Regions from separate parts of the Mesorhizobium sp. M2A.F.Ca.ET.043.05.1.1 genome, predicted to be linked through region 1. Evidence: predicted binding sites of a transcription regulator. Region 1 holds the regulator's gene; each other region holds the start of a gene.
What was found. Region 1 encodes PhoB, which activates phosphate uptake and scavenging genes when phosphate is short. Its sites were predicted from a motif close to TGTCATNNANCTGTCAT; they were not measured.
Positions count from the first base shown of each region.

Region 2: EJ069_RS26125 (alkaline phosphatase) is a predicted target of PhoB. The motif match lies at 2,567-2,583, and genes of this name have one in related genera.
Region 3: EJ069_RS11385 (RNA degradosome polyphosphate kinase) is a predicted target of PhoB. The motif match lies at 1,898-1,914, and genes of this name have one in related genera.

Region 1 covers NZ_CP034446.1:6,089,332-6,098,929, reverse strand. The annotation lists gene EJ069_RS29395 (hypothetical protein) at 1-269, shown strand, start outside; gene EJ069_RS29390 (YMGG-like glycine zipper-containing protein) at 354-599, shown strand; gene EJ069_RS29385 (CHASE domain-containing protein) at 684-2,306, opposite strand; gene EJ069_RS29380 (ATP-binding cassette domain-containing protein) at 2,439-3,239, opposite strand; gene EJ069_RS29375 (sugar ABC transporter permease) at 3,258-4,610, opposite strand; gene xylF (D-xylose ABC transporter substrate-binding protein) at 4,755-5,795, opposite strand; gene EJ069_RS29365 (ROK family protein) at 6,065-7,309, shown strand; gene phoB (phosphate regulon transcriptional regulator PhoB) at 7,606-8,295, opposite strand; gene phoU (phosphate signaling complex protein PhoU) at 8,313-9,020, opposite strand; gene pstB (phosphate ABC transporter ATP-binding protein PstB) at 9,041-9,598, opposite strand, start outside.
Region 2 covers NZ_CP034446.1:5,376,119-5,385,716, reverse strand. The annotation lists gene typA (translational GTPase TypA) at 1-217, opposite strand, end outside; gene EJ069_RS26130 (hypothetical protein) at 419-700, shown strand; gene EJ069_RS26125 (alkaline phosphatase) at 921-2,495, opposite strand; gene EJ069_RS26120 (MFS transporter) at 2,760-4,043, opposite strand; gene EJ069_RS26115 (TetR/AcrR family transcriptional regulator) at 4,122-4,730, shown strand; gene EJ069_RS26110 (hypothetical protein) at 4,776-5,366, shown strand; gene EJ069_RS26105 (IS110 family transposase) at 5,700-6,626, shown strand; gene EJ069_RS26100 (3-hydroxyacyl-CoA dehydrogenase NAD-binding domain-containing protein) at 6,961-9,036, shown strand; gene EJ069_RS26095 (BMP family protein) at 9,354-9,598, shown strand, end outside.
Region 3 covers NZ_CP034446.1:2,351,268-2,360,865, reverse strand. The annotation lists gene EJ069_RS11400 (TIGR02117 family protein) at 1-294, shown strand, start outside; gene EJ069_RS11395 (FAD-dependent monooxygenase) at 326-1,561, opposite strand; gene EJ069_RS11390 (zinc-finger domain-containing protein) at 1,574-1,819, opposite strand; gene EJ069_RS11385 (RNA degradosome polyphosphate kinase) at 2,067-4,262, shown strand; gene ppx (exopolyphosphatase) at 4,259-5,794, shown strand; gene EJ069_RS11375 (DoxX family protein) at 5,818-6,240, opposite strand; gene EJ069_RS11370 (DoxX family protein) at 6,356-6,778, opposite strand; gene fumC (class II fumarate hydratase) at 7,172-8,569, opposite strand; gene EJ069_RS11360 (cupin domain-containing protein) at 8,676-9,155, opposite strand; gene EJ069_RS11355 (LysR family transcriptional regulator) at 9,262-9,598, shown strand, end outside.

The sequences.
Region 1 (9,598 bases):
GCCGCGAGCTCCAGGTGCCGGTCAGCGTCTTCGAGACCGAGCAGGCCTGTACAGCCGAACGGCCCTTCGCCCTTGGCGACCTGCAGGGCCAGGCCCCGCACATCGTCGGCAAGTGCCTTACCGTCGATCCGGCCCTGGAAGATGATTACGATCGGATCGCCTGGAACGTGCGGCCCGACGGCACGCTGGTCGCGTCTTTGGAGGTTTCCGGCATGCTTGTCGCGTCGAACAGCGTGCGCCCCGAAAAAGACTATCTTAAACAACAGTAAGATCGGGCAGGCAAAGCCCGTTTTTTCATGCTAAATGGCGGCTGGCACTGCCGAAAAGTGAGGACAAAAGTGAGGAGCATTTCAATGCGGAAGATGATTATTGCCATGGTTGCCGTTGTCGCTGTCAGCGGCTGCACCACGACCGAGCAGGATGTCGTGGGCGGTGGCCTGATTGGCGCCGGCGTGGGTGGCCTGGTCGGCGGCGGCAAGGGTGCGCTGATCGGCGCGGCCGTCGGTGCCGGGTCGGGCCTCCTGGTTCGTAACCTGCGCAACGGCTATTGCCAGTACCGCGATCATCGCGGCCGGATCTACACGGCTCGCTGCAACTGATATCGGAAAGGGACCGGAGGCCGATGGCCGGCCTCCGGTTCCGACCCGCTTATTCGTACACCACCGCGGGGCCATTTTGGCCGCTCACTCCGCCAGCGGTATCCTGATTTCCACCTTCAATCCGTCGTCCCGATAGTCGCGCGCGATCGTGCCGCGCAATTCGCGTGTGACATTGAGGTCTATCAGCTTGGTGCCGAAGCCGGTCTTTGCCGGCGCCTCCAGTTTCTTCTGACCCGCTTCGCGCCAATTCAGGGTAAGCGTCCGCTCGCGGCCGCGCCCCTTCACGTTCCAGTCGACCTTGAGGGCGCCCACCGAATTGCCGGCCTCGCCATATTTCAGCGCGTTGGTGGCGAGTTCGTGGAAGGTCAGCCCCAGCGCCTGAGTCGTCGTCTCGTCGAGCAGCACTTGCGGCCCGGACAGCACACCTTCAGGGAGGTCTTTGCCGAACACCTGCCCGAGCTCGATACGCAGCAGGTCGCCGAGATCGGCCTTCTGCCAGCGCGAGCGGGTGAGCATATCCTGCGACGCAGCCATGGCCTGGAGGCGCGCCGAGAACGATGCCGAGAACTCCTTGACGTCGGTGGCTTGCGAGGCCGTCTGCCGCGCGATCGCCAGCACGCGGGTGATCGAATTCTTGATGCGGTGCTTCATCTCCTGCAGGATCAGGTCCTTTTCCAGCAGGCTCTTTTCCGTCGCCTCGTGCAGCGCCGATTTGGCGTCATAGGCCCGCTCCTGATAGCGCGCCACCAGGGCGATGGCCCCCGCAAGCAGCAGGCCGAACAGCCCGAGCATCACCGGAATGGCGCGCGAGGACGGCGGCTCGAAGGCGCTTGTCGGCCTGAACAGCAACGTCCAGGGCCGACCGGCAACAACGACATCGCGGCGCGCCAGAAGCTTCGCCCCGATGCGCTCCGCCGGCGGCGCTTCCGACCGGAACAAAAGATTGCCGGCCTCGGGCTTGCCGTCATAGACCTCGACATTGACGGGCAGCAGCGGCGCGCGGCTGAGCGCGACCTGGAACAGGTCCTGCGCGCGGAAGGCAGCGTAGAGAAACCCGGCCGTCGAGGAGCGGCTTGCATTTATCACGTCCGGGGCGGTTTCGACGTTCAGCCGCACGAAAACCAGGAAACCCGTGAACGTCTGCGCCACGCCGGCGCCCTGGCCGAGCTGGACCAGGCCGCTCGCATGCTGCTGGTCGTCGGCCATCGCCTTTTCGATCGCCTCCCGCCGCACCGGCTCGCTGAACATATCGAATCCGATGATCGACTGGTTGGACGTGTCGAGCGGCTCGAACAGCACGATCGGCGTGCGCCATTGCTGGGTCGTCGCGGGGTAGATCGGGTGGGCCGCCCCATGGTCGCGCAGGATGTCGCGTTCGACCGCGGCCTCGTCGCCGGCTTTGGCGAGCCTGAGGAAGCCTATGCCGCGCAGGCCCGCGAAGTTGTCATCGATGTTCAGCGCGGAGAAGAAGGCGTTGAATTCGCCGCGCGTGATGTCGCCGTTGCGGGCATCGAACAGCGCCTGCGTCGAACGCAGCAGCGAAAGATGCAGGTCGATGCGGCTCTCGATGCGGCTCAGCGCGTCGTCGGCGGTGCCCTCGAACTTGATCCGCGCCGCCTCCTGCGTCGCGAAATAGGCGAACCCGGCCATCGTCAGGCTGATCAGCGCGACGGCGACAAAGGCAACGATCGGAAAGAGCTTCTTCAAATCAAAGATGTGGCCCGTGGACGGTCGACGATCTTTATGGGCAAGTCTCCGCGTCAACACAATGGCGCGGTCAAATCATCACCGCGGCTGGTACATCACGCAGCCATTAATTAGCCGGCTATATGCCTGGGTTTACGCCGCGATCTTCAGCGCGCCAGGGCCTGGAATGGCGCCGGGCGGACATTTGCCCAAGATAATCATGCCGAGCACTTCGTCCTGGGTGACATCGGTGGTGCGCGCGGTGCCGACCACCTGGCCGTTCTTCATCACGCAGACCCGGTCGGCGAGTTCGAAGACGTCATGGATGTCATGGCTGATCAGGAAGATGCCGATGCCTTCGGCCTTGAGCTGCTTGACCAGCTCGCCGACCTGCGCCGTCTCCTGCGGCCCGAGCGCCGCCGTCGGCTCGTCCATGATCAGGATGCGGGCGTTGAACAGGATCGCGCGCGCGATCGCCACCGACTGCCGCTGTCCGCCCGACAGCTTGACGACCGGCTCCTTGAAGCGCTGGAAGCGCGGGTTGAGCCGGCCCATCACCTTGCGCGCCTCGGCTTCCATGGCGACGTCGTCCAGCGTGCCCCAGGCGGTCATCAGCTCGCGCCCGAGGAAGAGATTGGCCGCGGCATCGACATTGTCGGCCAGCGCCAGCGTCTGGTAGATCGTCTCGACGCCGTATTTCTTGGCGTCGCGCGGATTGGAGATCGATGCCTCCTCGCCATTGATGAAGATCTGTCCGCTGTCGCGCTTGTAGGCGCCGGACAGGATCTTGATCAGCGTCGACTTGCCGGCACCGTTGTGGCCGAGCAGCGCCATCACTTCGCCGGGGAAAAGATCGACGGACGCGTCGTCGACTGCGCGGATGCCGCCGAAGGCGATCGAGATGTTGCGCATGTCGACCAGCGGAACGCCGGCGGGAGCGGATTTGTCAGCCATGTTGTTTCTCCTGCCTGATCAGGCCCGCTTGCGATAGAGGGTGTCGAGCCAAACCGCCACGACCAGCACGGCACCCACGACGATGCTTTGCAGCGGCGAATCGACGCCGAGCAGCACCATGCCGGACTGCAGCGACTGCATCAGCAGCGCGCCAAGCATGGCGCCGAGCACGGTGCCGGAACCGCCGGCGAGCGACGTGCCGCCGATGACGGCCGCGGCGATGACCAGCAGCTCGTCCAGCGTTCCGAGCGCATTGGTGGATGAATTCTGCCTGGCCGACGAGATCGCCGCCGCGACCGTCGCCAGCACGCCCATGATCATGAACACCTTCATGGTGATCCAGCGCGTGTTGATGCCGGCGAGGTTGGCCGCTTCCGGGTTGCCGCCGATGGCGAAGACATAGCGGCCGAAGCGCGTGCGCTTGGTGACGAAGGTCATGATCAGGCCGACGGCGACCGCCATCAGCACCGGAATGGCGATGCCATGCGCGATGAACAGTCCGCCTTCGGGAACGGTGATGTTGTTGGCGGCGGCATAGCGGTTCACGATGCCGACCGGCCACGGATAGGAATTGGCAAGCCACACAGCGCCCAGGATGATCGCGCAGGTGACCGTGGCGAGCAGCGTCTCGGCCCACACCGGACGCAGCGGGAAACGGAAGCGCTTGCGCTGCACGCGACCGTTATAATGCATGAAAATGACCGCCAGGCAGGCGACGATGCCGACGACCCAGCTCCATTTGGCGCCGATCGAGCCCGCCGGGCCGCCGCCCATCAGCTGGAACGTGGCGTCAAGCGGCGCCACCGTCTGGCCGCTGGTGACCCACCAGGCAGCGCCCCGCCAGACCAGCAGACCGCCCAGCGTGACGATGAAGGCCGGCACTTCGAGATAGGCGATGACGAAGCCCTGGAAGGCGCCGATCAGGAGGCCGAGCGCCAGGCCGATCAGCAGTGCCAGGACCCAGATCCACGGGTTGCCGAGCTCAAGCCCGACGAAGCGGACCAGGAAATGCGCCTGGGCAAAACCCATGACCATGCCGATCACCCCTTCGGCCGATCCGACCGACAGGTCGATGTTGCGCATGACGATGACCAGCACCATGCCAGAGGCCATGATCGCCACGGCCGAAGTCTGCACCGACAGGTTCCAGAGGTTGCGCGGCGTCAGGAAGGTGCGGCTGTCGAAGTCGAGCGGATTGACGCCAAGGCGCAGGCTGGAGATCACATGCAGTCCGACCCAGATCAGGAGCAGCGCGCCGATCATACCGAGCATGCGGGTGTCCAGCTCGGTTGCCTTCAGGAACCGGGCGACGGTGCCCAGCTCCGAGGCACGCGCGGTGTCTGCCGGTTGGGTGGACGTCGTGTCGGTCATGAATTCCTCCTGCCGGCCTGCCCGTCTGGCGCGGACGCCGGAGCAAGCCTAGAAGCTATCCGCTCGAGGCGGAACGGTAATCTTTGAGAAAACGCCGCGGCTTTCAGGCCGCGGCGCAAGGTTTTTGGTCTAGTGTCGGCGAGCTTAGTTGCAGACCTTGACGCTGCCGGCGGCAACGCCAGCGCAGACTTCGTCCTTCTTGATCCAGCCGGCGTCGATGACGAGGTTGAGATTGTCCTTGGTGATCGCGATCGGGGTCAGGAACAGCGACTTGACGGTGTTGCCGCCAGGCGTCGTGAAGTCCTTGGCGCCGGCGATGTCGCCCATCTTCTTGCCGTCGGCGAGCTGCGAGGCGATCTCGGCGGCATTCTTGCCGAGCTCGCGCGCGTCCTTCCATACCGACACGGTCTGCGTGCCGAGCGCGATGCGGTTCAGCGCCGCGTGGTCGCCGTCCTGGCCCGAGACCGGAACGGTGCCGGCCAGCCCTTGCGCCGTCAGCGCCGCGACGACGCCGCCGGCGGTGCCGTCATTGGCGGCCACGACCGCGTCGACCTTGTTGTCGTTGGCGGTCAGGAACTGCTCCATGTTCTTCTGCGCGTTGGCGGGCAGCCAGCCGTCGGTATAGGCCTCGCCGACATTCTTGATCTTGCCGCTGTCGATCGCCTCCTTCAGCACTTCCATGGAACCCGAGAACAGGAAGTCGGCGTTCGGATCGGAACCCGAGCCCTTGATGAAGACGTAGTTGCCTTCGGGCTTGGCCTTGAACACCTCACGGGCCTGCATGCGGCCGACTTCCTTATTGTCGAAGGTCAGGTAGAAAACGTCCTTGTTCTCGATCAGGCGGTCGTAGCCGACGACCGGGATGCCCTCATCGAGCGCCTTCTGCACCGCCGGGCCGATTGCCGAGGCATCCTGCGCCAGGATGATCAGTGAATTGGCGCCCTGCGAGATCAGGCTTTCGACGTCGGTCAGTTGCTTGCCCGGATTGGACTGCGCGTCGGCCGAAATATACTTATCGCCGGCGGCCTCGATGGCGGCCTTCATCGCCGCTTCGTCGGTCTTCCAGCGCTCTTCCTGGAAATTCGACCACGAGACGCCGATCACCTTGCCCTTCGCCTCGGCGACCGAAGCCAGCGTCAGCGACATGGCAACACCCGCCAGAATGGCGGCTGCGAATTTGTTCATAATATCCTCCCTGCGCCCTGTGCGGCGCGACCCAGACTGGCCCGAAGGCCGGCATAGAGGCTTTTTTTCGAGCCTCAAAAAAATAGTGGTCCAGCGAAATGAAGCTGTCAACCGAGATTCTGATGGCATCTGATGGGTCCAGGCATTTTTTTCGGAGTCCGCAATAAATAATGACATCAGCTTTGGCTTCTGCCACTATCCTTAGCGTGTCAGCGACAGGCCATGGCATCATCACAAGGCCGCGATGACCGGGGAGGACGTGCGAGACGATGTCGGTCGGAATCCGTCACGACGATTTGCGCCGGCGCAACCGCGCCATGGTGATTTCGGCCGTGCGCCGCGCCGGCCAGCCATCGCGGACGGAAATTGCCGCCACCACCGGCCTCAGCCACTCGACCATTTCGGCAATCTCCGCCGATCTGATCCAGGAGGGCATCCTCACCGAGATCAAGGCCAGCGAGCCGACGGCGTTGAAACGCGGCCGGCCGCAGATCGGCCTGGCGCTGAACCCCGAAGCCGCCGCAGTGCTTACGGTGGTGCTGTCGCTGAACTTCCTGTCGGTCGCCGTCATCGACTATGCCGGCCAGGTGATCGCCGAGGAGCAGCGGCGCCTGGACACGCTGGTCATGCCGCGCGACGAGTTGATCGGCGAGTGCCTGGCGATCGTCCGGCGCCGGCTGCAGGATCCCGATCTCGACGTGGGCAGCGTCGCCCGCATCGCCATGGGCATTCAAGGCATCACCGATTCCCACGCGCGCGCCATGCTGTGGTCGCCGATCACGCCGCTGACCGACATTCCGTTCGCCGACATCCTGGAGAGGGAATTCGGCATCCCCGCCACCATGGAGAACGACTGCAACATGATGGCAGTGGCGCTGCGATGGCGCGATCCCGAGCGCTATCGCGACAATTTCATCGCCATCCTGCTCTCGCACGGCATCGGCATGGGCCTTGTGCTAAAGGGCGAATTGTTCACCGGCACGCATTCCTCCGGCGGCGAGTTCGGCCACATGATCCATCGTCCGGGCGGCGCGCTTTGCCGCTGCGGCCGGCGCGGCTGCGTCGAGGCCTATGCCGGCAACTACGCCATCTGGCGCAGCGCCATGGGGATAAGCGAGGACGCCGCGCCGACCGACGTCGGCGACGCCGACATGCGCGCGCTGGCCGTAAAGGCCCGACAGGAGGACGGCCCCGAACGGGAAGCCTATCGTCGGGCCGGCGAAGCGCTGGGCTTCGGCCTGGGCAGCCTGTTCGCCCTTATCGATCCGGCGCCTGTCGCCATGGTCGGGGTCAGCGCCGCCGCCTTCGACCTGATCGAGCCGGCGCTGAGGGAGGCGATCGCCCAGACCGCCGGCGGCCAGCACTCGAACTCGATCTCCTTCGACAGCGAACCCAACGAGCTGCCGCTGATCCGCGAAGGCTGCGCCATGCGCGCGCTGACCTTCGTCGACCAGGAGATTTTCGCGCCGGGGGTCCAGACGAGGTCCGGCGCCGCGGGGAAGAACGTCGCCTAAGCGGGTTTCTGATTCGCCGGAGATAAGCGAAGGCCTTTGAGCTTCGTCATTCCAGGGCGGAGCAACGCGAACCGGAGCGTAGACCCTGGAATCCATGCCGTTACCTGGATCGTAGGGCGCAGCGGCGCAGAATTCTGGACCGTCGCGACGCGTCGAAGTCACGGAATGGATCCTCGGGTCTGCGCTGCGTCGCTGCGCTCCTTGCTCCGCCCGTGGATGACGAAGCACGAGCGTCTCGGCTACTCACCAGCGCATGCGATCCGGTAGCGGACGCATCAATTCCACGAACGGTGAACCTAATCCTCGCGAATGGCGTAACCCGCCCCGCGGATGGTGCGGATGACGTCGGGCATGCGGCCGTTGTTGACGGCCTTGCGCAGGCGGCCGACATGCACGTCCACCGTGCGCTCGTCGATATAGATCGTCTCGCCCCAGACATTGTCGAGCAGCTGGCTGCGCGAGAACACGCGGCCCGGATGCCGCATCATGAACTCGAGCAGGCGGAACTCGGTCGGGCCGAGCCTGATCTCGCTCTTCTTGCGGTAGACGCGGTGCGATTCGCGGTCGAGCACGATGTCGCCGACCTTGAGCACGCTGGACAACACCTCCGGCTTGGCGCGGCGCAGCAGCGCCTTGACGCGCGCCATGAACTCCGGCGTCGAGAACGGCTTGACCAGATAGTCGTCGGCGCCGGTGGACAAACCTCGAACCCGATCGCTTTCCTCACCGCGCGCGGTGAGCATGATGATCGGCAGCCGCTCGGTCTCGGGCCGCATCCTGAGACGCCGGCAAAGCTCGATGCCGGAAACCGCCGGCACCATCCAGTCGAGCACGAGCAGGTCGGGGACATTTTCCTGAAGGCGGATTTCGGCCTCGTCGCCGCGGGTCACCACTTCCACCTGGTAACCCTCAGATTCGAGATTGTAGCGGAGCAGCACCCCCAGCGGCTCCTCGTCCTCCACCACCATGATGCGTGGCGCGATCATCGGGGTAACCTTTTCCGTCAGGCGGCCGGCGCCGACATTGCCGTCTCGTCCTGCTTCGGACGGTTGGCGGGCAATTGCGTGCCGGTCAGCACATAATAGGCGTTCTCGGCGATGTTGGTCACATGGTCACCAATGCGCTCGAGGTTCTTGGCGCAGAACAGAAGATGCGTGCAAGCGGTGATGTTGCGCGGATCTTCCATCATGTAGGTCAACAGTTCGCGGAAGACGGAGGTGTATTTGACGTCGATGCGTTCGTCGTCGTTGCGAAGCTTGGCCAGCGCCGTGGCATCGCCCACCGTGTATTCCTGGATCACGCCCTGGACCTGGATCAGCACCAGTTGCGCCATGGAATCGATCGAATGCGTGAGGTCGCGCGGGGCGGTGCTGACGCCGACCGACCCGACGCGCTTGGCGATGTTCTTGGCGAGATCGCCGATGCGCTCGAGGTCGCCCGCCATGCGGATCGAGCCGACCACGTGGCGAAGATCGTCCGCCATCGGCTGGCGCTTGGCGATCAGCGTGATGGCGCGGTCGTCAAGCTCGCGCTGACGCGCGTCCATGATGGCATCGTCGGAGACGACGCGCTGCGCCAGCGCATTGTCGCCTTCGAGCAGGGCCCTGGTCGAGCCGCCGACCATGGAGCCGGCGAGATCGCCCATGTCGTTGATGAGCCGGCTGATCTGCCTGAGATCCTCGTCGAAGGAGGCGACGGTATGTTCGGCCATGATGTTGTCCTCGTATGAGCTCAGCCGAAGCGGCCGGTGATGTAGTCCTGGGTGCGCTTCTCGCGGGGCGAGGTGAAGATCTTCTCGGTCCGGTCGAACTCCACCAGCTCGCCCAGATACATGAATGCCGTCTGCCGCGACACGCGCGCCGCCTGCTGCATGTTGTGGGTGACGATGACGATCGTGTAGTCGGCCTGCAATTCGTCGATCAGCTCCTCGATCTTGGCGGTCGAGAGCGGATCGAGCGCCGAGGCCGGTTCGTCGAGCAGGATGACCTCGGGCTTCACCGCCACGGTGCGGGCGATGCAAAGGCGCTGCTGCTGGCCGCCCGAGAGGCTCTGGCCGCTGGCATTGAGCTTGTCCTTTACCTCGTTCCAGAGTGCGGCGCGCTTCAGCGCCGATTCGACGCGGCTGTCCATCTCGGCCTTGCTGATCTTCTCATAGAGCCTGACGCCGAAGGCGATGTTCTCGTAGATCGACATCGGGAACGGCGTCGGCTTCTGGAACACCATGCCGATCTTGGTCCGGAGCAGGTTGAGGTCCTGCGAGCGGTCGAGGATGTTCTTGCCGTCGAGCAG
Region 2 (9,598 bases), 710 kb from region 1:
TGTCGACGATGTTGATGCGGGTGCCGTGCCAGTCGACCGAGGTCGCCTTGGCCAGGATGGTGATGCCGCGCTCTTTTTCGAGGTCGTTGGAATCCATCGCGCGCTCGGCGACGCGCTGGTTGTCGCGGAAGGCGCCGGACTGTTTCAGAAGCTGGTCGACAAGCGTGGTTTTGCCATGGTCGACGTGCGCGATGATCGCGATATTTCGGAGGTTCATTTTTCTGGTCTCGGGAACGTTGCAGGCGGCAGGCTTAACAAGCGCCGCCTTTTTCGGTTGCGCGGCTCATACAAGGTTTTTCGCAATTGCGAAAGGGGAGGCCCGACCCCAAATAATGGTCACTGATTCTTAAACGTCTTGGTGTGAAATGATTCTGTTAACCAAGGCGGAACCTTTGAGGGGCCGGGCGATTTCATGTTCATGACCGATCAGATGTCCAGGTTGCGTCCGGTTTTCGCGTGGGCGGCGCTTAGCCTGCTCGTCGCGGCGGGCGCAGCGCAGTCGGCGGCTGCGCTCAGGCAAGTCGATCCGATCTCGCCGCCCGATGCCCAAACGGCGCAGCAGATGTTCGCCGATGCCCCCGACGGCGTCGACCCGATCGTCACCGGCCCGGTCAGCGCCGCCTTCAAGCAGCGCCAGAAGGATGCCAATTGCGAAACCGCGGTCTGGCCGAACATTCCGCGCGCCTGTTATCCGGATTGACGCTCTCAATACCGCAAACTTAGCGATCCTTCGCGCCCCCCTCTGTCCTACCGGACATCTCCCCCACTTGGGGGGAGATGGCTGTCGCGTTTGCTTTCGCCAATTGCCGGCGTTGCAGAAGGAGCGAGGCGCCGAAGCTGTTGATCTCCCCCCTTGAGGGGGAGATGGCCGGCAGGACAGAGAGGGGGGCCTCGCGCCGGCGCCTCCGATTCTACAAATCCTAAGCCGACCGCACCGGGTCCAGCGTCACCTTGTAGAGCTCGTTGTCGTCGCGATCCATCAGCCGCACCGTGAGCTGCTCCGTCGCACCTGAAATATCGACCAGCCCGAAGAACTGCAGGCCTGCCGACGGCGGTAGGTTCTGGCCCTGCTCGGCGGTCGGCGCTTTGATGAACTTCAGCTCCGGCCCGAAGGTCATATCGAGGTCGTTGGGGCCGAACGTGCCGGCATGGATCGGGCCGGACACGAATTCCCAGAACGGATTGAAATCCTGGAACTGCGCCTTGTCGGGGTTGTAGTAATGCGCCGCCGTGTAGTGCACGTCGGCGGTGAGCCAGACGGTGTTGGTGATGCCGGCAGTCTTGATGAAGCGCAGCACATCGGCGAATTCGAGCTCGCGCCCCTTCGGCTTGCCGTTGTCGTTGTTGCTGACGGCCTCGAAGCCGGCCTTCTTCGCCGCGTCGTCCCAGACGACGAGGCTGAGCGGCATGTCGGCGGCGATGACCTTCCAGGTCGCCTTCGAGTTCGCCAGCTCGCGCTTAAGCCACTTGGACTGCTCTTCGCCGATCATGCGCGACTTCGGCGTCAGCGTCTCGTCCAGGTTGGGACCATTGGGGCCGCGGTAGGAGCGCATGTCGAGGAAGAACAGGTCGAGCAGCGGCCCATGCGAGATCTTGCGGTAGACGCGGCCCGGCTCCGACGGCTCGTAGCGGATGGTGGTCATCTCGTGGAAGGCGCGCGCCGCCCTGGCCGCCAGCACATGGATCGACTTTTCCTTGTAGCGGTCGTCCTTGCTGAGGTCCTTCGAGTCGGACCAGTTGTTGAGCACCTCGTGGTCGTCCCACTGGTAGAAGGTCGGGCAGATGGCGGAGAGGGCAAGCACATGCTTGTCCATCATGTTGTACTTCCACTGGTCGCGATATTCGTCCAGCGTCTCGGCGACCTTGCGCTTGCCGTCGAGCATGACGACGTTCTTCCACTTGCCGCCGCCGGGCAGGTCGACCTCGTCCTTCAGCGCGCCGTCGGCATAGATCGTGTCGCCGGAATGCAGGAAGAAGTCCGGCGTGTGCTTGGCGATGGTCGAATAGGTCTTCATGCCGGTCTCGTCGATGCCCCAGCCCTGGCCGGCGGTGTCACCCGACCAGGCGAAGCGCACATCGCGCTTCGACGACGGCGCGGTGCGGAAACGGCCGACGATCGGCTCTGAGACGGCATTGATGTCGGACAGGTCGGCAGCAGTCATGCGGTAGAAGATGTCCTGGTCGGAGGCGAGATCGGTGAGCAGCCGCTTCACCGTGTAGTCGCTGGCCGGCGACGTATCGAGCGGCGCGAGCCTTATGGCGTTGGCAAAACTCTCTGTCGTCGACACTTCATACATCACGCGCGCGGGACGGTCGGTGCGGGTCCACACCATACCGGAGGTCGCATCGACATCGCCGGACTGGACGCCATGGGTAAAGGCCGGCCGCTGGTTGGCGCGGGAATAATAGGGCAGCGCCAGACCGGAGGCGCCGACAAGGCCGAAGGCGCTGGCCGAGGTGACGAAAGTGCGGCGGGTAAGGGGAAGCTTGTCCATGGCTGTCTCCGGATGGCTTTGAACGGGACCGCCAAGCTCTCGCCTCAATGTTTCAGGCGTGTCTCGGAACCATGAAGTTTTGATAACAGTGCACAGGGCGATCTTCCCCTTCTCCCCTTGTGGGAGAAGGTGTCGCCGAAGGCGACGGATGAGGGGTGTTCCAGGGAAAGCAGACGTCTCACTCCGCTGGAATACCCTTCATCCGTCTCGGCGCTAAAGCGCCGATCCACCTTCTCCCACAAGGGGAGAAGGGGAAACGGCGCCTCAAGCCGCCTGCGGCTCCGGCTCGAAAGCCGGCTTGGTCGTATTGATCAGCAGCGAGATACAGGCCGCCGCGATGCCCGTCATGCCGGCGATCAGGAAGGCCAGCTCGTAATTGCCCTGCAGCTCGCGCATGGTGCCGCCGAAAGCGGCAGCCGCCGCGGCGCCGATCTGGTGGCCGGCGACGATCCAGCCGAAGACGATCGGGCCGCTGCGGTCGCCGAAGGCCTCGTTGGCGAGCCTGAGCGTCGGCGGCACGGTGGCGATCCAGTCGAGCCCGTAGAGCACGGCGAAGATGATCAGGCTGGTCGCCGAGAAGCCGGAATAAGGCAGGTAGATCAGCGACAGGCCGCGCACCGCGTAATAGACGCCGAGCAGCTTGCGCGGATCGAAACGGTCGGTGAGCCATCCGGACAGCGTCGTGCCGATTAGGTCGAAAATGCCCATCATCGACAAGAGCCCGGCCGCCTGCACCTCGCCGATGCCCATGTCACCGCAAAACGCGATGAGATGTGTGCCGACGAGGCCGTTGGTGGTGAAGCCGCAGACGAAGAAGGTGGCGAACAGATACCAGAACACCCGTGTGCCCGCCGCGCGGCGCAGCGTGTTCAGCGTATGCGCCAGGAAATTGCCCTGCGATGCGGGCGACACCGGCGGCACGTCATCGGTATCGGCGCCGTAGCGAACTTGGCCGATCGAAGCGGGACGCTCCGGCACCAGCAGGAAGACGAACGGGATCAGCGCGGCTGTGGCAAGCGCCACCGCAATCGCCACCGGCTTCCAGCCGCCGCTCTGCGCCAGCGAGGCGATCACCGGCAGGAACACCAGCATGCCGGTGGCGCTGGAGGCCGCCATCAGGCCCATCATCAGACCGCGATTGGTCTTGAACCAGCGGTTGACGATGGTGGCGCCGAGCACGCTCGCCACCGCGCCGGAGCCGATGCCGGAAAGCACACCCCAGGTGATGAAGAGATGCCAGGGCTCGGTCATCAACAGGCTGAGCGCCGTCGATCCCGACATCACCGCCAGCGATCCGAGCAGCGTGCGGCGCAGCCCGATGCGCTCCATCAGCGCAGCGGCGAACGGACCGGTCAAACCGTAGAGCAGGATGCCGATGCTGGCCGCCCAGGAGGTCACGTCGCGGCGCCAGCCAAAACTTTCTTCCAGCGGCACCATCATCACCGAGGGCGCCGAGCGAAGCCCGGCGGCAATCAGCAGGCAGAAGAAGATGACGGCGACGACGACAAATGCGTAGCGCTGGCCAAACGGACGGGATTGGGCTATCATGTTACTGACCGGTACGTTGCAATGGGATGGCACCATACATACGTACCGGTCAGTAACATTGTCAAGCGAGTTGTTGGAATGCCATCGGACAATAAAATTGAAGCGCCGTTGAACACGGCCCCCGCCCCGAAGGCGGCCGACAAGATCCTCGACGTGGCGTTCGACCTTTTTTATCGCGAGGGCATCAGGGCGGTCGGCGTCGACGAGATCGTCAGGCGCGCCGGCGTCACAAAGCCCAGCCTCTATCGCAGCTTCCCGTCCAAGGACGAGCTCGCCGCCTCCTATCTGCGCAAATACGACCTCGAATTCTGGGAACGCTTCGACGAGGCGGTCGACGCACATCCCGGCAATCCGCGCGCCCAGATCATCGCCTTCCTGACCCGCGTCGGCAAACGCACGCAAAAGCCGGACTATCGCGGCTGCGGCATGACCAACGCGGCGGTGGAATATCCTGAGCGTGGTCACCCGGCCCGCATCGTCAGCGAAAACAACAAGCAGGAGTTACGCCGGCGCCTGCGCGCCATGGCCGCCGCGATGGGTGCGGCGGATTCCGATACGCTGGGCGACGGGCTGCTGCTCCTCATCGAAGGCGCCTATATCAGCGGCCAGCTTTTCGGCCATGGCGGACCGGCGGCGGCGGTTGCCCGCAACGCCGACCTCTTGATCGAAGCCAGCTTGAAGAAATAGCGGACGGCGTTACGCTTCCGGCAACTCGAAACGGAGTTGCCATCGATGCGTGCCCCTTTGATTCCGCTTGCCCTTGCCGGTTTCTGCCAGGCGGCCCAGGCCGGCGAAATCTCCAGCGCCTACACCGACCTCGACTCCAAGAAGGACTACGTGACCTATGCCCAGGCCGCGGAAGGCGACGGCGACTGGGCGAGCCTCGTCTGCTCGGGCTATCGCGGCTACCCGGTGCTGATTGGCTACGACGACGCGCGCGAATCCGTCTATTACGGCTTTCCGTCGGACGACATGACCGCGGTCTGGGAGAGCTTCACTGCCTTCAACGGCTCCGGCCCGAAAGTGGAATGGCGCATCGAGACCAATGGCGACATCGCCATCCCCTTCGCCGCCATCCATCGCCGCTCGGTCAGCGACCCCGAGGACGAGAAGAAATCGACCGACGTGCTGGTCGTCGCCAAGGTCGCGCAACCGGAAGAGCATCAGGGCTGCACCGTCGGCCTGGTTTTGGCCACCGGCAACCCACAGGCCAACGATCAGGCGCGCAAGCTGGCGGATGAGAAAGCCAAGACCTTCGTCTGCGGCAAGGACAAGCGCGAAGTGATCGGCGATGTGCCGCCCTTCGGCCGGGTGGATAACTAGTGGCGCTGCACAGGGCTTTTGAAAGTTGCCGTTTATCTTGGTATAGATTTTCCGCCCGTGAAAATCAGCGCAAACGCCGGGGATTGGCTGGAGCCGTCCCAACTTCGTCATTCTATGGCGGAGCAAGGAGCGAAGTGACGCGGCGCAGACCATAGAATCCTGTGTGTTGGTTCTGGTGTATGGTTGAAGTGGGAAGGAGACCGAGTGGATCCTGGTCGTCCTTTCGGACAGGCCGTGGCATGGCCCGGTCCCTTCCCACCGGTGAACCACCAACCTGAACAGTTGCACGGGGCTGTTCGAAGCAGACCCCGCACCACAGGAAGAGGCGTGGACATGATAGCCCAGAACTATGTCGGCTGCGACATCTCCAAGCAGTGGCTCGACTTTTTTGATGAGACAAGCGGCCGTCTTCGGCGCATCGACAACCAGGCCGATGCGATAGCGGCTTATGTGGCGGGTCTTGATCCCAGTCGGGACTTCGTCGTCATGGAGGCGACAGGCGTGCATGACCGGCTGCTGCGTCATGCGCTGGCCAAGGCCGGCGTGCCGTTCTCGCGGCACAACCCGGCACACACCCACCACTATTCGAAGTCGACGCGCCGGCGCGCCAAGACCGATCCTCTCGATGCCAGGATGCTGAGCGACTATGGCCGTCGCTATAACCCTGAGGCCGAGCCGGCCCCGAGCGAAGAAGTCGAGCGGCTTCAATCGCTTGCCGGCCACCGCGACCATCTGGTCGAGATGCGGGCAGCGCTGAAGAAGCACCTCGCCGAGGCTTTCGATGAGGCCGTCATTGCCGACCTGGAAGAAACGATCGCCCACTTCGACACGCGCATCAAAGCGCTCGAGAGCCGGATTGCCGAGGTCATTCGTCAAAACCAGGACACCGCTCGCGACCATACGCTGATGGTCTCCGTGCCCGGTGTCTCCAAGGTCGGCGCGCTCTCGCTGCTGGCGCTCCTGCCCGAGCTCGGCCAGCGCTCACCCAAGGCGATCGCCGCGCTCGCCGGCCTTGCCCCGTTCGACAACAAGAGCGGCAAGCTCAACCGCAGGAGCCATATCCAGGGCGGGCGATCACGCGTGCGCCGCGCCCTCTACATGGCAGCCCTCACGGCCATCAGAATCTGTGAGCGCTTCAAGACCTTCTACACCGCACTTGCCGCCCGCTCAGGCTCCAAGAAACTGGCTATCATCGCCGTCGCAAGGAAGCTCTTGGTCGTCCTCAACGCCATCATGCGCGACAAAATCGCCTTCGCATGAACACAGTTGCCATTCCGTGACATGACAGCGCCGCCACGGTGCAGAATTCTGCTCCGTTGCACGCCTTGGCGAAAGTAACGGCATGGATTCCAGGGTCTTCGCGACGGAGCTTCGCTCCTGCTCCGCCCTGGAATGACGATCGCGATGGACGTTTCTGCCAATCTCCAACGCATACCGCCTGCCAACGCAAAACGCAGCCAACCTTTCAAAACCTCTCCGTCGCGAAACGAACCGCTCTCAACTAACCATTGCGCCAAGTCTGGTTCGGGTTTCCATTCACGGGCCGGCCTAGTAAACCCGTGTTCCGATTGCAGCCGGTCTCGGGAGGTTCCGCTTGTCCAGTTCTGTCAGCGTCACGAACGACAACGGCGTGGCGGTGGTCACCATCGACAACCCGCCGGTCAATGCGCTGAGTTTTCATGTCCGCAAGCCGCTTTATGAGGCGCTCGCCGCTTTGCGCGACGATCCTGCTGCCAAGGCGATCGTGATCGCCTGCGCCGGGCGCACTTTCGTCGCCGGCGCAGACATCACCGAATTCGGCAAGCCGGTCCAGCAGCCGGAACTGCGCGCCATCATCGCCTTGCTTGAAACGATTCCCAAGCCGACAGTTGCCGCCATCCACGGCACGGCGCTCGGCGGCGGGCTGGAACTGGCATTGGGCTGCCATTTCCGCGTAGCGGATGCCGGTGCGAAACTCGGCCTGCCGGAAGTGAAGCTCGGCCTTTTGCCGGGCGGCGGCGGCACAGTGCGCTTGCCACGCTTGATCGGCGCCGCGAAGGCGCTCGCCATGATCGTGTCAGGAACGCCGATTCCGGCCGGCGACGCGAAGGCGGCCGGTCTCGTCGACGCTGTTGTCGACAGTGATCTCTTGGCGGAGGCGGTTCGTTTCGCTCGTGAAATGGCTGATCGAGGCGGCCCGTTCATGCCGGTGCGTGAGCGCAATGACCGCCTTGCCGAGACCGATCTCGCGGCCTTCGACACCCAAGCCGCTGAGCTGGCCAAAAAAGCCCGGGGCCTCGAAGCGCCGCTTGCCTGTGCCAAAGCCGTGCGCAACGCCGTCACCTTGCCGTTCGACGAGGCGCTTGCCGCCGAACGGCAGTTTTTCCTCAAACTCGTTTCCGGCGACCAGTCGCGTGCGCAGCGGCATCTGTTCTTCGCCGAGCGCGAGGCGGCGAAGATCCCCGGCAAGGACCTGCAGAAGCGTCGGCTCGAACGCGTCGGCATCATCGGCGCCGGCACGATGGGCGGCGGCATCGCCATGGCCTTCGCCAATGGCGGCCTGCCGGTGACCTTGCTCGAGACCAGCGAGGAAGCGCTGCGGCGCGGGCTGGCGACGATCGAGAAGAACTATGCTGTCTCCGTCAGTCGCGGCTCGTTGACGGAAGAGGCCAAGCAGACGCGGCTCACGCTGTTCAAGGGCAGCACCGACTACGCCGACCTTGCCGATTGCGACCTGATCATCGAGGCCGTGTTCGAGGACATGGCGGTCAAGAAGGAAGTGTTCGGCAAGCTTGACGCGATCGCCAAACCCGGCGCCATCCTCGCCACCAACACCTCCTATCTCGACGTGAACGAAATCGCCGCCTCGGTCTCGCGGCCACAAGACGTGCTCGACATGCATTTCTTTTCGCCGGCTAACGTCATGAAGCTACTGGAGATCGTGCGCGCCGAAAAGACCGCGCCCGAGGTGCTGGCGACGGTCACCGATCTCGCCCGGCGCATCGGGAAGGTGGCTGTCGTCGTCGGCGTCTGCCACGGTTTTGTGGGCAACCGGATGCTGTCCGCGCGCGGCGCCGAGAACGAATCGCTGCTGCTGGAAGGTGCCACCCCTGCCCAGGTCGACAAGGCGTTCACCGATTTCGGCTGGCCGATGGGGCCGTTCCAGATGGGCGATCTCGCCGGCCTCGACATCGGCTGGCGCAACCGCAAGGCGCGCGGCCAGACGGCCGTGATTGCCGATACGCTGTGCGAGCAAGGCCATTTCGGCCAGAAGACCGGGCGTGGGTGGTATCGCTATGAGAGCGGCGCGCGAGAGCCGGTCGCGAATCCGGATGTGGAGGCACTGATCCGCGCCAAGGCGGCGGAGCTTGGAATTGCCCGGCGTGAGATCGGCGCGGAGGAAATCATCGAGCGCACGCTCCATCCCTTGGTGAACGAAGGCGCGAAGATCCTCGAAGAAGGTATCGCCGCGCGCGCGTCAGACATCGATGTCGTCTGGGTCAACGGCTACGGCTTCCCGATCGGCAAGGGCGGACCGATGTTCTGGGCCGGGCTCGAAGGGGCTGGCAGGATCGCCGAGCGGCTGGAGTATTGGCATCAACGGACCGGACGGGCGATTTTCGAGCCGGCGCCGGCGTTGAAAAGGTTTGCCGAGATGGGCTCGTGGGAGGGCGCGGGCGGCGCCCCGTAACTTCGTCATTCCAGGGCGAAGCGAAGCGTAGACCCTGGAATCCATGCCGGAACTTTAAACGAAGAATGCCACGGTGCAGAACAGGCATTGGCGCAGCCGTTTGCTGGTTCTGCGCCGTTGAGGAGCGTCGAGGTCACGGCATGGATCCTCGGGTCTGCGCGCCGCTTCGCTCCTTGATCCGCCCGTGGATGACGAACGCGAAAGCGCAACCAAATTTGACCATGTGGACAAATCTCACCCACCGTTCCATAGTCCCGGGCGTCTGACATTTTTGGAACGGCCGGCTCGACACGGCTGTCGAACAGAGGGGCACTTCAATGGAAAACGACCGCAGCAAAACACAACGCGCCGGCCTGTCGCGGCGCAACCTGCTGGAACTTGGCGCGCTCGGCCTCGCGGCCACCGTGCTGCCCGGCGCGGCCTTCGCCAAGGACAAGAAGCTGAAGGTGGCGGCGATCTTCGCCACGCCGATCGAGGAGCCGTGGGACAACCAGATCCATGTCGCCCTGCAAAAGGCCGAAAAGGAGCTGGGCATCGAATACAAATGGTCGGAAAAGGTGCA
Region 3 (9,598 bases), 3.0 Mb from region 1:
ACGATCAAGGAGCCGCATCCGGATGTCGCCGGCTTCGACATCGACGAGGCGCATTTTGCAGCCCTCCTCGACTACATCGCGGCGAGTTTCCGGCAGGGATCAGACGGTCCGATGGCCATCGGCAATGCCGGCTATTCGGCCTTCGACCGTTTCTACGAAGCCAACGGCCATTTCAACGCGCTGGTCGGTTGCAACACTTGGACGGCGGCCGGATTACGCGTCGCCGGCCTGCGAACAGGTTGGTGGAACCCGCTGCCGGTATCGTTGTGGTGGTCGATGGGATTGTATAACTGACGCAGTACCGTGAATCGAGTCCTCGGGTGCTCTACCCCCGCACCACCTTGGGTTCCTCCCAGCCATAAAGCCAATCCAGGTCCGCGGCGAGCTTCTCCGGCGGCCGTGTCGCCAGCACCAGATTGCGGGCGACCGCCACCGGTCCCCAGGCGTGCCAGGTCAGCCGGTTGAACGCGCCGCGCTTGAGCACCCTTTCGACGCGCGGCCGCCTGAGATTTTCCCAGACGGCGAGGCCGTGGGCCGGATCGCCCGGAAAATCGGCGACCAGATTGGCGAGCATCGAGGCGTCCTCGATCCCCATGGCCGCGCCCTGGGCCGCGAACGGCGTCATGGCATGCGCGGCGTCGCCGATCAGCGCGATGCCTTGCGGGACGGCCCAGCGCTGTTGCCGGACAGTGTGCATTGGAAACGCCGTCCATGGCCCCGCCAGCGCGACGAGCTTCGCGAGCATCGCCGCGGTGCCACGCACGGCATTGGACAGGATGGCCGGGTCGGCATGGCCTGACCAGCCTTCCGCGATCCGTTCGCCTCTGGTGAAGGCGGCGAGGTTGACGGTGCGGCCCTTGCTCACCGGATAGGCGACCAAATGGAAGCCGGGATGCAGGAAGGTTGTGACGCAGCCCGCCGCTCCGATCTCGGCAAAAGCCTGCCCGGCGGGGCTGTCGACCGCCACGGTGGTGCGCCAGGCCAGTCGGCCCGAGAAGCGGCTTTTCGTGAAAGCGGCGTCCCGGGCCGCAAGCTGCGCGCGAACTGTCGACCAGACGCCATCGGCTCCGACCAGCAGGCCGGCTGCAACCGACGTGGTTTTGCCGTCGGCCTCGACCGTCGCGGTCACGCTTCGCTGGTCGGCGGCGATGCCTGTCACCCGCGCGCCGGTGACGAGCTCGATATCCGACCGCCCTGCCATTTCCTCCGCCAGAGCCACCTGCAGGTCGGCGCGGTGCGCCACCAGATAGGGCGCGCCCCAGCGCTTCTCGGCCGCCTGGCCAAGCGGCACGCGGGCCAGCTCGCGCAGGCTTTTCGCATCCTTCAGCACCACCGCTTCGGGCCGGACCGCGTTGGGCAACAGGCGGTCGAGTACGCCAAGACGGCGCAGAATGCGGGTTGCGTTTGGAGCCAGCTGGAGGCCGGAGCCGGCCGCTTGGAGCTGCTTGGCCTGCTCGAAGAGTTTCACCGGCAAGCCGCGCTCGGCGAAGGCAAGTGCTGCCGTCAGTCCGGCGATGCCGGCCCCGGCTATGACGACTTGCCGGGACCGTGCTTCAATCATGGTCGGGAAAGCTCAGGCGGCCTGGTCGACATAGAGGCAGCCGGCTGGCTGCGTTTCCGTCGCCTTCAGCGACGGCGAATAGCGATAGAGCGTCGAGCAGTAGGGGCAGACCTTTTCATTGTCGTCGCCCATGTCGAGGAACACGTGCGGGTGGTCGAAAGGCGGGTTGGCGCCGGTGCACATGAATTCCTTGACGCCGATCTCAATGACCGGATGGCCCGCGTCGTTCTGGAAGTGGGGAATGCTACCGCCTGCCATCGTCGTCTCCAATTGGGTTCGGCCAGTGGGTGTGACCCGCCTGCATCTGGAGCATAACATGCCAGTTTGCAAGATCGATGAAATCAAACTGTCGCAAAAGGCTGGCAGAGGATAAGTTGAGCCGGTTAAGCGCGTGAGGCTGGCACGGAGCGATTCCGTGACGACCGTGCGTCACAAAGAGATGTTAGGGCGTCGCCGGACGGCAATATGCGGCGCTCCAGGGACGGTTGCAGGCAGAGCGGGAAACATGAACGAACTGAAGCCGGTGCAGAGCGAGTTCATCACCGTCGAGGCGGCGAGTCCCGACGGCGGCAATCCCGACCGTTTCGTCAACCGCGAATTCTCCTGGCTGCAATTCAACCGCCGCGTGCTGGAAGAGTCGCTCAACGAGCATCATCCGCTGCTCGAGCGCGTCCGCTTCCTGTCGATCTCGGCCGCCAATCTCGACGAGTTCTTCATGGTCCGCGTTGCCGGCCTTGCCGGTCAGGTGCGCGAAGGGATCGCGTTGAAGAGCCCGGACGGCCGCACGCCCGAGCAGCAGCTCGAGCAGCTGCTGCGCGAGGTCGAGCGCCTGCAGGAGGACCAGCAGAAGAGCCTCTCGGCGCTGATGGCCCTGCTCAACAAGGAAGGCATCGAAAGCATCACCCGCGACGCGCTGACCAAGGATGAGAAGACCTGGCTGGAGGAGCATTTCCAGGAACAGGTGTTCCCGGTGCTGACGCCGCTGTCGATCGACCCGGCGCATCCGTTTCCCTTCATCCCCAATCTCGGCTTTTCCATCGCCTTGCAATTGCGCCATCGCAAGAATGGCGAGGAGATGAGCGCGCTCTTGCGCCTGCCGGTGGCGCTCAGGCGTTTCATCCGCCTGCCGGACCGCAAGCGCCATGTGCGCTTCATCCCGCTGGAGGAGGCGGTCGGCCTCTATATCGGCAAGCTGTTCCCCGGCTATGAGGTCAAGGGCTCGGGCACGTTCCGCATCATCCGCGACAGCGATATCGAGGTCGAGGAAGAATCGGAAGACCTCGTGCGCCTGTTCGAGACGGCGCTGAAGCGGCGGCGCCGCGGTTCGGTGATCCGTATCGAATTCGACACGCTGATGCCGGCCGAATTGCGCGATTTCGTCGCCGGCGAGCTCGGCGTCTCGGCGAGCCGCATCAGTGTGCTCACCGGTCCGCTGGCTCTCAACCAGATTTCCGAGATCGTCGCCATTCCGCGCGACGACCTGAAGTTCACCCCCTACAATCCGCGCTTTCCCGAGCGCATCCGCGAGCATGGCGGCGACTGCCTGGCCGCCATCCGCGAGAAGGACATCATCGTCCACCATCCTTACGAATCCTTCGACGTGGTGGTGCAGTTCCTGCGCCAGGCCGCCGCCGACCCGGAGGTGGTGGCGATCAAGCAGACGCTCTACCGCACTTCGAACGACAGCCCGATCGTGCGCGCGCTGATCGACGCCGCGGAGGCCGGCAAGTCGGTGACCGCGCTGGTCGAGCTCAAGGCGCGCTTCGACGAGGAGGCCAACATCCGCTGGGCGCGTGACCTTGAGCGCGCCGGCGTCCAGGTCGTGTTCGGCTTCCTGGAGCTGAAGACCCACGCCAAGATGTCGCTCATCGTGCGCCGCGAGGACGGCCGGCTGCGCAACTACGTCCATCTCGGCACCGGCAACTACCACCCGGTCACCGCCCGAATCTACACCGACCTGTCCTTCTTCACCACCGACCCGACGATCGCGCGCGATGTCGCGCAGATTTTCAACTTCATCACCGGCTATGCCGAACCGGCCGAGGAGATGCGCCTTGCCGTGTCGCCCTTCACGCTGCGCAACCGCATCCTGAAGCACATCGCCGAGGAGGTCGTCCATGCCCGCGAAGGACGGCCGGCGCGCATATGGATGAAGATGAACGCGCTGGTCGACCCGACCGTCATCGACGCGCTCTACGACGCCAGCCGCGCCGGGGTCGAGATCGACCTCGTCGTGCGCGGCATCTGCTGCCTGAGGCCGCAGGTGCCGGGCCTTTCGGAAAACATCAGGGTGAAATCGATCGTCGGCCGCTTCCTCGAGCACAGCCGCATCTACTGCTTCGGCAATGGCTACGGCCTGCCGTCGGACGAGGCGGTCGTCTACATCTCGTCCGCCGACATGATGCCGCGCAATCTCGACCGCCGCGTCGAGACGCTGGTGCCGATCACCAATCCAACTGTGCATGAACAGGTGCTTGGCCAGATCATGCTGGGCAACATCATGGACAACCAGCAAAGTTTCGACGTATTGGCTGACGGCACCTCCCGGCGCGTTGCGCTGGAGGAGGGCGAGGAGCCGTTCAACGCGCAGGAATACTTCATGACCAATCCGAGCCTCTCCGGACGGGGTGACGCGCTGAAATCGCATGCGCCCAAGCGCATCGCCCAGTTCAAACGCCGCAAGAAGAACAGCGCCGCGTGATTGCAGTTTCCCAGGGCCGGCTTCAGGACCGGCGGCCGCTGTCGATCATCGACATAGGGTCGAACTCGATCCGCCTTGTCGTCTATGAAGGGCTGGCGCGCTCGCCCTCGCTGCTGTTCAACGAAAAGATGCTGGCCGGCCTCGGCCGCGGCATCGTTTCGACGGGCAAGCTCGATCCCGAAGCCGTGACGCGTTCGATGGAGGAGTTCCGCCGCTTCCGCGCGCTGTCGGATCAGGCAGGCGCCGAGCACATGTATGTGCTGGCCACCGCCGCCGCGCGCGAGGCGGTCAACGGTCCCGATTTCATCCACCGCGCCGAGGAGGTGCTGAAGACCGAGATCCGCGTGCTCACCGGCCGCCAGGAAGCCTATTATTCGGCGCTCGGCGTCATTTCCGGTTTCCATCCGGCCAACGGCATCGCCGGTGACCTCGGCGGCGGCAGCCTCGAACTGATCGACATCAACCGGGAGGCGATCGGCGACGGCATCACGCTGCCGCTCGGCGGCCTGCGCCTGCAGGACATGGCCAAGAACTCGCTGGCGCAGGCGCAGAAGATCGCGCGCCAGGAACTGGCGCGGGCAAAGTTGCTCAAGGGCGGGCAAGGCAGGGTCTTTTATGCCGTCGGCGGCACCTGGCGAAACCTCGCCAGGCTGCATATGGAGATGAACAACTACCCGCTCGGCATCATGCATCACTACGAGATTTCGGCCGACAGCGCGCAGACCTTCCTCAGGCAGGTGGCCAAGGGCGAGGTCGAGAAGGTGAGGGGCATCGAAGGCGTCTCCAAGAACCGCCGCTCGCTGCTGCCCTACGGCGCCGTCGTGCTGCAGGAGATCATGACGGCGATGCAGCCCTCGAAGATCATCGTCTCGGCGCAAGGCGTGCGCGAGGGCTTTCTCTATTCGCTGCTCGACGCCGAGGAGCAGAAGGCCGACCCGCTGATCTCGGCGGCCGAGGAACTGGCGTTGTTGCGCTCGCGCTCGGTGCACCACGCGCATGACCTTGTCGAGTGGACAGGCAAGGCATTCAAGGCCTTCGGCATCGACGAGACGGAAGACGAAACGCGCTACCGCCATGCCGCCTGCCTGCTCGCCGATATCGGCTGGCGCGCGCATCCCGAATATCGCGGCAGGCAGTCGCTCAACATCATCGCGCACGCCTCCTTCATCGGTGTCGACCATCCCGGACGCGCCTATCTGGCCCTGGCCAACGCCTACCGCCATGACGGCATCTTCAACGACGGCATCGCGCCCGAGATCAAGGCGCTGGCGCCGCCGCGCCTTCTGGAACGCGCCCGAGTTCTGGCGGCGATGATGCGCGTGGTCTATCTGCTGACGGCGGCGATGCCGGGCGTCATGCCGCGGCTGAAATGGGAAAGCCGTGGCAACGGCGCGCTGGCGCTGGTGCTGCCAGCCTCGCTTTCCGACCTTTATGGCGAGCGCCCCGCCGGACGGCTGGCGCAACTGGCCCGCATCACCAACCGGCGCCTGGTGCTGGCGGTCGAAGGCGGTCCGAGCGTCTCGGTAAAATAGGACGTTTCGGTGAAAGGGCTGGCTCAGGTCACCTCGGCGGCGATCCCGAAGCCGCGCCCGTCAGCAGACCATGCGCCGGCGCCGGCCATGGCGAGCGCCAAGAAGCCGCCGGCAATGGCGATGTCCTTCATCAGCATCTGCTGGTGCAGGAAGGCGAGCGTGGCATCGTCGCCGCCCTGGCCGTAATGGCCGATGAAGCCCGCGACGATACAGAAGGCGGCAAGCAGAAGCGCCACGATCCGGGTCTGGAAACCGACAAGGATCAAGAGCCCGGCGATCAGTTCGAACAAGCCGGTGCCCCAGGCCGCTAAAGTCGGCGACGGCAGGCCGAGCCCGGCGAAATAATTGATCGTGCCGGAGATGTGGGTGAGGGCCTGAAAGCCCGACGGCACGAACAGCGCGGCTAGAAGCAGCCGCGAGACCAGAAGCAATGCATTGCGGAACATTGGCCACCTCCCTTGCCGGCTGACGCCGGCTGCGGCGCAGTCTACGCCTGCAACGAAAAAGCGGCGCGGAAAATTCCACGCCGCTTTCGAGTTTGGGCTTGGGAGGAAAGAAGGATCAGGCGCGCTTGGCGTCGATCGAATAGGCGCCGGCGCCGGACGAGGCGAGCAGGATGAAGCCGCCGGTGATGGCGAGGTTCTTGAGGAACTGGATCATCTGCATCTGGTCGGCCCAGCCGGTGTGGGCGACCAGCCCGGTGGCGATCGTGAAGGTGGCGAGCACCCAGGCGACGATGCGGGTCTGGAAGCCGACGAGGACGGCAAGGCCGCCGAGCAGTTCGATCAGGCCGACGAGGACCGCGGTAACGGTCGGGACCGGCAGGCCAAGGGAGCCGAAATAGGCGGCGGTGCCGGAAATGGCGGTGAGCTTGCCGAAGCCGGAAAGCAGGAAGATCACGGCCAGCAGGATGCGGCCGAGCAGGATCGTGGTGGAGCTGTTGGATGCGGTGCCGTTGCCGGCGACGGAAGAGTTGATGGACATGGCGGTTCTCCAAACGGGTTGAATGACCCGTCAGATAAACGATGTTGACTGTTCACAAAAAGCCACCTATGCGGCGACACATTGTTCACAGGATATATGTTTTTGGAATTGGTGCCCGCGCGCGAAAATCATGTCGCGAGATTAGGCTATCCCGGTAAATTCTGCTGCCGCAAAACGGAATCCTCGGTCCGAAGTTTGCGAGAGCTCGGCGATTGCCGAGACGCTCGTCACGTCGTCATCTACGGGCGGAGCAAGGAGCGAAGCGACGCGGCGCAGACCCGAGAATCCATGCCGTGACCTCAAAGCAGCCGCAAGCGGTCGGGGATGCTTCGCCCTGGAATGACATCGCGAGGCCGCAGCAGCTTGTAACAGCCTCGCTCCGCGTCGCGAAAACTACCCCGGATGCGTCATGTCCTCAGGGCGCACCAGCCGATCATAGTCAGCCTCGCTGACCAGCCCCGTCGCCAGGGCCTCCTCGCGCAAGGTCGTGCCGTTCTTGTGCGCGGTCTTGGCGATCTTGGCGGCGTTGTCGTAGCCGATGGTGGGGGCAAGCGCCGTCACCAGCATCAGCGAGCGCTCCAGCGCGGCCTTAATGTTGTCCTCGCGCGCCTCGATGCCGACAACGCAATTGTCGGTAAAGGAGACGGAGGCATCGGCCAGCAACTGCACCGACTGCAAGAAGTTGTAGGCCATCAGTGGGTTGTAGACATTGAGCTCGAAATGGCCCTGGCTGCCGGCGAAGGTGAGCGCCGCATTGTTGCCGAACACCTGCACGCAGACCTGCGTCAGCGCCTCGCACTGGGTCGGGTTGACCTTGCCCGGCATGATCGAGGATCCGGGCTCGTTCTCCGGCAGCGACAGCTCGCCGAGGCCCGAGCGCGGGCCGGAGCCGAGCAGGCGGATGTCGTTGGCGATCTTGAAGAGAGCCGCGGCCGCCGCGTTGATCGCGCCATGCGAGAACACCATGGAATCATGCGCCGCGAGCGCCTCGAACTTGTTCGGCGCGGTCACGAAGGCGATGCCGGTGATGGCGGCGATGCGGTCCGCCACCTTTTCCGCGAAGCCGACCGGCGCGTTGAGGCCGGTGCCTACGGCGGTGCCGCCTTGCGCCAGTTCCTGCAGGCCGGGCAGCGTCTGCTCGATGCGCTTGATCGAGGAGGCGACCTGCGCGGCATAGCCGGAAAATTCCTGGCCAAGGGTCAGCGGCGTGGCGTCCTGCGTGTGCGTGCGGCCGATCTTGATGATGTGGTTGAAGGCCCGCGCCTTGGCGTCGAGCGCCTTGTGCAGATGATGCAGGGCAGGGATCAGGTGGTGGACGACCCGCTCGGCGCAGGCGATGTGCATGGCCGTCGGATAGGTGTCGTTCGACGACTGGCTCATATTGACGTGATCGTTGGGGTGCACCGGCTTCTTCGAGCCCATGACGCCGCCGAGCATCTCGATCGCCCGGTTGGAGATCACTTCGTTGGCGTTCATGTTGGACTGAGTGCCGGAGCCGGTTTGCCACACCACCAGCGGGAAATGGGCATCAAGCTTGCCGTCGATCACTTCCTGTGCGGCGTCCACGATCGCCTTGCCGATCGCCGGATCGAGCCGCTTCATCTCCATGTTCACCTCGGCCGCGGCGCGCTTGACGATGCCGAGCGCGCGCACGATCGAAGCCGGCTGCTTCTCCCAGCCGATCTTGAAATTGCCCAGAGAGCGCTGCGCCTGCGCGCCCCAATAGCGGTCGGCCGCCACCTCGATGGGACCGAACGTATCGGTTTCGGTTCTGATCTTTTCAGCGCTCACGGCTACTCTCCGGTCTGTCGATTTGGGCAAGGGCGTATCGCGTTGCACAAACGGCATCAAGCGGAGATTGCGGGCGAGGAAGATGCAAATCGGTTGAAGGGAAGGCTCACGCCAGCGGCGGCCCGACAATGTCGATGCCGTTCTCCGCGCACAGCCTGGTCAGCATCTCGATCGTCTGCGGCGTCGGCGCCGCCACCGGCGGCAGGTCGGCCCGTTCGGCGGGCCGGCTTGCCTTGCGCACCATCGTCTCGAAATCCGGACCGCGCGTCACTGTGAGCGTATGCGCCCCTTCCGGAGACTCGACCCTGTAGGTGTGCGGCAGGCCTTTCGGCGCGAGCACCGTCTCGCCGGCGCCGGCGATCCGCTCGCGGCCGTCGATGACGAAGCGTATCCGCCCTTCAAGGATATGAAACACCTCGTCCTCGTTGCGGTGCACGTGCAGCGGCGCGGAATCGCCATAGGGCTGGCGGTGTTCGATAACGCAGATCCCATTCTCGCCGTCGGCCGAAGAGACCTGGATGGCGACAAGGGTGTTGTTGAACCAAAGGAGTTCCTTGCCTGCGATGCTGGTGTTGATCATTGTCATGATTGCTCTTTCTCTGTTGGGCGCCGGCGAAACTGCTTCGACAGCGACCTAACCTGGGATGGGTGGCCGACGGAAATCGAATGATCGTATGGGGCGGATCGATGCGATGAATTTGAATGCGCTCGACCTTAATCTGGTGAGGGTGCTCGACGCGCTTCTGCGCGAGAAGAGCGTGACGCGCGCCGGCGAGCAGATCGGCCTTAGCCAGCCAGCCGTCAGCGCGGCGCTCAACCGCCTGCGCCATGCGCTCAACGACCAGCTCTTCGTGCGCCGCGGCAACGACATGGTGCCGACGCTGCGCGCTGAGAGCCTGGCTGAGCCGGTGCGCGCGGCATTGCGCGAGATCGAGCGCGCCTTTCAGCCGGCAACCGATTTCGATCCGGCGAGGCTGGAACGGACCTTCACGCTTATGGGTGCCGATTTCTTCTCCATGCTCCTGATGC